One region of the Paenibacillus sp. RRE4 genome, then DNA from elsewhere that is predicted to be linked to it. Evidence: riboswitches for the same ligand, from Rfam matches in the RefSeq annotation. Region 1 holds a riboswitch; the other holds the start of a gene.
What was found. A riboswitch is a leader RNA that binds a small molecule or an ion and turns the genes downstream of it on or off. The one in region 1 is predicted to bind glycine.

Region 1 (3,415 bases):
AGTGCCATATCTGCGGCAGCCAGTGCAGTAACGGCACCGAGTCCGTTGCGCACGATGCATGGAATCTCTACAAGGCCAGCAACCGGATCGCAGATGAGGCCCAGTGTATTTTTCAAAGCCAATCCTACAGCATGCACCACCTGCTCCGGCGTCCCTCCGCGAAGCTCCACCATCGCACCGGCAGCCATGCCAATCGCTGAACCTACTTCCGCCTGACAACCGCCCTCGGCCCCTGAAATAAATGAATTGTTGGCGATCACGTATCCAATAGCACCAGCGCAGAACAATCCATTCACCAGATGTTCATCCGTCCAGCCAAATCGTTCCTGCGAGCTGATAAACACGCCCGGAATGATGCCACAAGAGCCCGCCGTTGGGGTAGCCACGATACGTCCCATAGAAGCATTCACTTCCGATACACATAGCGCATAGGCCATGGCAAGGGCAGAAGCATCACCTGAGCACGTTTCGCCTTGGCGAATATATTCGGCCATCTTTTTCCCATCCCCACCCGTCAGTCCGCTACGTGAGGTGGTATCTTCTGTAAGTCCTTTACGAACGGCTTCTTTCATCACCTGGTAGTAATCCGACATCTGCTTTACCACGTCTGTTTCCGGTGTATTTGTCTCCTGCACCTGCTCTTCAATCATCAACTGTGCAATGGTTTTGGACTCCGCAGTGCAGATGGCGTTCAATTCATGTAGATGTTTAAACCGCATCCGGATCAACCCCTCTCTTCAGATCAATCACACGTATGTCCAGCATATGGTCCAATGAACGCAGCTTGCTCAGCGTGTCTTCACTCGGCGGTGCATCCATCTCCATTGCTGTTAGTGCCTCACCATCACGAGCCTTTCGATCCACTTGCATATAGCCGATATTCACTCCGGATGAGCTAATGGTTGAGGTCACGGATGCCAGCACTCCCGCTTTATCGGCATGACGCAAAACAAGTGTCGGAAACTCTCCACTGATCTGTACGCGAAAATCGTTTAACGCATGCACAGATACACTGCCGCCACCGATGGAAGCACCTATTAAAGAGCATGCCCGTTCACCGTGCCACAATTCAATCTTGACCGTGTTCGGATGGGGAGCTGGCAGACCGCTGGTGTAAAATTCAACCTCCATGCCTGCTTCATCTGCATACTGCTCTGCATCCGGTATACGCGGATCATCTGTAACGTAACCGAGCAAGCCGCCGATTAGTGCCAGATCTGTTCCATGTCCCTGATAGGTATCCGCAAATGAGCCATATAATGTAAGTCTCGCACGTTCCGGCGTACATCCCAGCCACTGACGCGCAATTCTCCCCAATCTTGCCGCACCGGCTGTATGTGAACTGGATGGTCCCGTCATCGACGGACCAATAATTGAAAAAACATCTTTAAATCGCACCTTGTAACCCTCCAATTGGTTTTGTCATCGCCATGCGGACAAGACCGCCATAATGTTCCTGATTTACTGATTGATGACATTAAAAAAGGACAGAAGAAGGCCGTTAGCCCTCTCTCTGTCCTTGATACCTGAGAGTTTCATGATTCTAGCGCCAGGGAAGAACAAGGCCGAGTACACGCAAGCACTCACCTGTTCAGCAATCTGACAATCATATACCCCTTGGGTGGCGCTTCTTCCGCGCACTCTCCAGAGCTGCGTCCAACGACGGTACTTTTACCTGAGAGATTAACGGTTATGCCGGGTGCATAACTGCTTGCTCCTTCGGTGCCTAAGCCATCTGTACAGTACAGTTCCGCATCTAAAATGGCATCTATCATGCTTACTTGTACTGTATTGCATCATCATCCTGCTCAGGTCTCTCCCGCTCGTTATCATTCGCTATATTCTGTTCTTTCATGAATGAAAGTTCACCATTCTGCCATGCATTCAATCATATACAGCGTAATATGCCATACTCTATATGTCAATAAAAGTGACGTAATCTCAGGGTACATCATTTTCTATATACGATATGCTCATTTCATTCATATGGTTCAAAGCTTGTTCAATCTTTTTCTACCAGCCAACATTATTTCGCTGGCTTCGGTATTTGCAGCTCATTTACCCACATCTGTAGTTGCTCTTCTGTCCAAAAATCATTTTCGCCCATGACCGAATAACGAAGACCGTCCTCACTCCACGACAAGTTCCGAATCATAGACATGTATGAACCCTCTGTATCACGAATGTTAACTTTCTTTTCCTCTGGAAGCAGCTTTTCATCACCGTTTTCCTCTAGTGCTTTGAATACGGTCATGCTGATTTCTGGTTTGTTATCCTTCACATAATACAACGTTACTTCATCCCGGCCGTTTTCACCCATAGACGAAATGAGCTCAATTCTCGACAAGTTCATATCTTTTCCTACATATTGTAGAAAGGGCTGGCCCACGGACTTCTCTGCCTCTTCCAGTGTGATTTCTTGGTTATTCATCACGTCATTCATTTTTTTCACTTCAACATCTGCAGGAATATCCAGCGTAAACGTCTGGTCTGTGAACTCAGGATTGTAATTGATCCGGTCATATAGAAACTCTGATTTGGTATCCCCATGCGTACTGGTGGCTTTAACAACCATCCACTCTTTGGGGTTTATCCAATACTCCGAAGACATGGACAGTGAATCCTCATCCTTCGGCGTTAATTCAATATGAATGACCTCCTGGTCTTGAAGCTTTTCCTGACCCAGCATCTTCACATTATGGTTGTCACGCATACGTTCCAGTTGATCCACCAGCATCTGCTTCTGGGTCTGGTTGGGTTCCTGCTGGAGCGCTGATGAATCCATCGCAAAAGCGGTCTTCGCCTCTTCTTCATAGATCAGTATCTCTGAACCGTTATGAACCGCATAACTCACGTTTCCATTTTCATCTGTCTCGATCCGCTTTTTCCCTGTTTTTCCGTCAACCCATTCCTTCACGTGTATGGTGTTCGTAACCTCACTATCTGTCCACATCTTCACCGTACCTTCGGCATAGTATGACCCCGGCTCAGACTCGGCAGTAATAATTTTTTCAATCATGTCATCGCCTGACATTCCGAGTAGCTCCTTTTCTGCACAGCCTGCCAATAGTGAACCTGCGATCAAGATCGACCCTATCCATTTCCATCCATTTTTAATCATAAATCATCATCCTTTCTTGATTATATCCTGCGATTCATCCGGGTTTCTTCGTTCCGGCAATAAGCAAACAGCTGCAGTCCCATATTGTTTAGAGGACCACATGCGTATATCCCCTCCGTGCTTTAATGCGATTCTCTTTGATATGCTCAATCCTAATCCAGAGCCTCCTGCATAACCGCCTGTCTGCTCTTGGTGATATTGAACGTACGGCTCAAAAATACGCTCCAGTTGTTCTGGCGGAATAGGAGAACCTTCATTTTGTACAACAATCAGTGTTGCTCCGATTCTGTACGT
Region 2 (3,415 bases), on a different contig from region 1:
GATAAGCTGCTTCCGGCGAGTGGCTGCGGCGGCAAGATTGCCTGCTTCTGCAAAGGCCGTTGCACCGTCATACATACTCGCATTGGCTACCGCCATACCTGTCAACTCGCAAATATACGACTGGAATTCGAAGATGGCTTGTAATTCCCCTTGGCTGATCTCCGGCTGATATGGGGTATAGGCAGTATAAAACTCAGAACGGGAAATGACATGGTTGATAACCGAAGGGATGTGGTGGTCATAGATGCCTGCGCCAAGGAAACTGGCATGTGTCTCGAAGTTGGCATTGGAGCCAGCCTGTTTCGACATATGGCGGGTTAAGGCATATTCATCCAGTTTGGAAGAGACAGGCAACTCGCCCTGATAACGAATCTCCTGCGGGATATCTTTAAACAGATCTTCAATCGAATCCACACCGATTGTGGCGAGCATCGCGCTCTGATCTTGTTCGGTCATGGGAATGTAGCGGTGCTTGCTCATGCTTGCTCAGCTCCTTGAGTAGGTGTCTTTGGCGTACGTGTCCGTTTATGAAAAGGGGTCTTGACGACCTCGGCTTTCAGCTTTTTGCCACGAATCTCAATCTCCAGCGGAGTGCCTATTGCAGCATGATTGCTGTCAATTAGGGCAAGGCCAAGATTACGCTTCAAAGTTGGGGACTGTGTTCCGGTTGTCACTTCACCAATCTGAACGCCACCCGCATAGATCGGGTAATGTGGCCGTGGTATACCACGCTCCAGCACTTCGATGCCGATCAGCTTGCGGGCAGGGCCGTCATTTTTTTGTTGCAACAAAGCTTGATGTCCAATAAAAGGTCCGGCATTTAACTTCACGAACATCCCAAGTCCTGCCTCCAGTGGAGAGATGGTTGGTGACAGCTCCTGACCGTACAAAGGCAACTTTGCTTCGAATCGCAGTGTATCACGCGCACCAAGTCCCGCTGGAACGAGGCCCACATCAGCACCTGCTTCCATCAGTCCGTTCCATACCAGAGCCGCCTGATCTGCTGCAACATACAGTTCAAAACCATCTTCACCTGTATATCCAGTGCGCGACAGTAGCAACTTTATTCCACATACCTCGGCATGCTGTACGAAGCGGAACGGTTCAATGGACCTTGCATCCACCTCTGAACCTGTAACCTTCGAGAGAATATCGACCGCTAAAGGGCCTTGTAGCGCCAGTAACGCCGTTTGCTCGGAATCATTGGTCATGTTTACGCCAGGTACGATATGCTCCTGAAGCCACGCCCAATCCTTGTCGATATTAGAGGCATTGACAACCAGCATGTAGTGTTGCTCCGCCAGTTTGTAGATCAGCAGATCATCTACTACACCACCATCGGGATAACACATCAGCGTGTATTGTGCCTGACCTGGTACAATTGCGGTCACATCGTTGGTTGTCATGTGTTGTAAAAAGGCTTCCGCCTGTTCACCCGTTACGGTGAATTCGCCCATATGGGATACATCAAACAGCCCGGCGCGCTCGCGTACGGCTTCATGCTCTTTTTGAATACCGCTAAACTGCACGGGCAACTCCCAGCCGCCAAAATCAATGCAACGTACACCTTCATATTGCGCATATAGGGGGAAGAGTGGTGTTCTTAACAAATCAGACATCCAATCACCTCGTCATGGGCCGTTAGTAGGCCAAGTATGAAAACACGTTCTGTGAGCCAGATCATTAATGCTTAAGTAGTTTTAGTATTCGAGACTTAACAGCCGACCGTTCTACATTTTTTCATTTGTTATGTTTAGTACGATCCTGGAACCTGCAATTCATTTTTTGGGAAAAAGGAAAAGGACAGGCCAAAGAACCGGCATGCCAAGTAGCACGCTGTATTCTTAGGCTCTGTCCCTTGTACCTGAGAGTTACCCCGCCGTTTATTCAGACAGGTTTCCCCTTGGGTGATCATAACATCCATATAGGACGATTAGATGCTCTCCAGAGTTGCGTCCTGTAAAAGTCCTTTTGCCTGAGAGATTCACCCCCGCTTGTCGGTGGTTTACTCCTTCGGCGCCGCCTCATGCACATCCCCAAACCGGGTGTACGGGCAATCTCTCCCTTTACATTCATCCGCGGTTCATACGTAGTCCAATTAACTTCAGTTGCTCTTCTCATTAAAACGTGGATACACTCTGGATGTCAAGAACAATATCATTAAAATTGTGTAAAATACGAATATTTAATTATAAATACTCATAAATGTTCGTTTATTCTGAAAGAGTGCGCTTACTATTCTAATATTCACCATTATATGCAGAAAGAGTAGTGTAAGGTTACACACGGTGAGGTGTCTAAATTTAAATAAACTGTGAGCTAACTTGACATTTGAATCTGAAATATCATACGCTATTGTTTGGGAAAAAGGTGAAGGTCAAAGAACGCATGCACTCATTAATGAAAAGCGAGGCGGATATCGATGAGCGAATTGAGAAATGATTTCCTGTACAGTAAAGAGCACGAATGGGTGCAAACCGTAGGGGAGGATACCGTACGTATTGGCATTACCGAGTTCGCGCAGCATCAGCTGGGTGACATTGTGTTTGTGGAATTGCCTGATCTTGAAGCCGGTGTAAAGGCAGAAGACAGCATCGGTACGATTGAATCCGTCAAAACGGTGTCTGATCTGTTCTCACCCGTCAGCGGCACCATTGTTGCAGTGAATGAAGCTTTGCAGGACTCGCCGGAACTGGTGAATAGCTCTCCTTACGAAGAAGGCTGGATGATCGAAATTCGCGTCGATGGAGATGTAACAGCTGCATTATCCACATTGCTGAATGCGGATGCTTATCTTAAACATACTGAGGAATAGAATTAGACCGGATTGTCGAGTTGATTTGTACTTATTGACATATATATAATCTCATTCGAATATAAAAATATTGTTCTTCAAACCTGCGTGAGCTATAGAGCTTATGCAGGTTTTTTGCTGTTTTTTTGGCATATTGGAGGAAATTAAGTAAGAGTAACTTAAAATCGCGAATAAAAAAATGGCAAACGGACCAAGCTATTTTATTGCTTTGCATGTTGTATATGAATAAAGTCATAGGCAGAAAAAACCTTGAGTATCAACGGATTGAGCATATATTCCTAATTAAAAGCGATTACATAATCCAATGTTGTCATCATTGTTCATGACGAAAGTACGCTTTCATTTGATTGAACAGGAAGGGTTTCTCGCTTAGGATTACAGCAGGGGATCAATGATACCCCTTTCATACGAAATAATGACTTGATTCAAGGAGGATAAACCAATGAGTAATTTGGATCAAACATCCAATTCCAAAGGTGGGTTACGTGTTGGTGTGCAACGCTTCGGACGATTCCTGAGCGGTATGGTCATGCCTAATATGGGAGCATTTATTGCTTGGGGATTAATTACAGCGATGTTTATTAAAACAGGATGGTTTCC

Region 2: linked by a shared signal. The riboswitch ahead of gcvT (glycine cleavage system aminomethyltransferase GcvT) and the one ahead of sdaAB (L-serine ammonia-lyase, iron-sulfur-dependent subunit beta) in region 1 are both predicted to bind glycine.

What each region holds. Positions count from the first base shown of each region.
Region 1 is NZ_JAUZUT010000004.1:159,403-162,817, reverse strand. Features, by position in the region: gene sdaAA (L-serine ammonia-lyase, iron-sulfur-dependent, subunit alpha) at 1-719, opposite strand, end outside; gene sdaAB (L-serine ammonia-lyase, iron-sulfur-dependent subunit beta) at 709-1,398, opposite strand; glycine riboswitch at 1,512-1,650, opposite strand; glycine riboswitch at 1,655-1,832, opposite strand; gene Q9R46_RS20790 (LolA family protein) at 2,027-3,121, opposite strand; gene Q9R46_RS20785 (HAMP domain-containing sensor histidine kinase) at 3,128-3,415, opposite strand, start outside.
Region 2 is NZ_JAUZUT010000008.1:47,070-50,484, reverse strand. Features, by position in the region: gene gcvPA (aminomethyl-transferring glycine dehydrogenase subunit GcvPA) at 1-480, opposite strand, end outside; gene gcvT (glycine cleavage system aminomethyltransferase GcvT) at 477-1,619, opposite strand; glycine riboswitch at 1,850-1,950, opposite strand; glycine riboswitch at 1,954-2,076, opposite strand; gene gcvH (glycine cleavage system protein GcvH) at 2,423-2,815, shown strand; gene Q9R46_RS23850 (PTS mannitol transporter subunit IIBC) at 3,258-3,415, shown strand, end outside.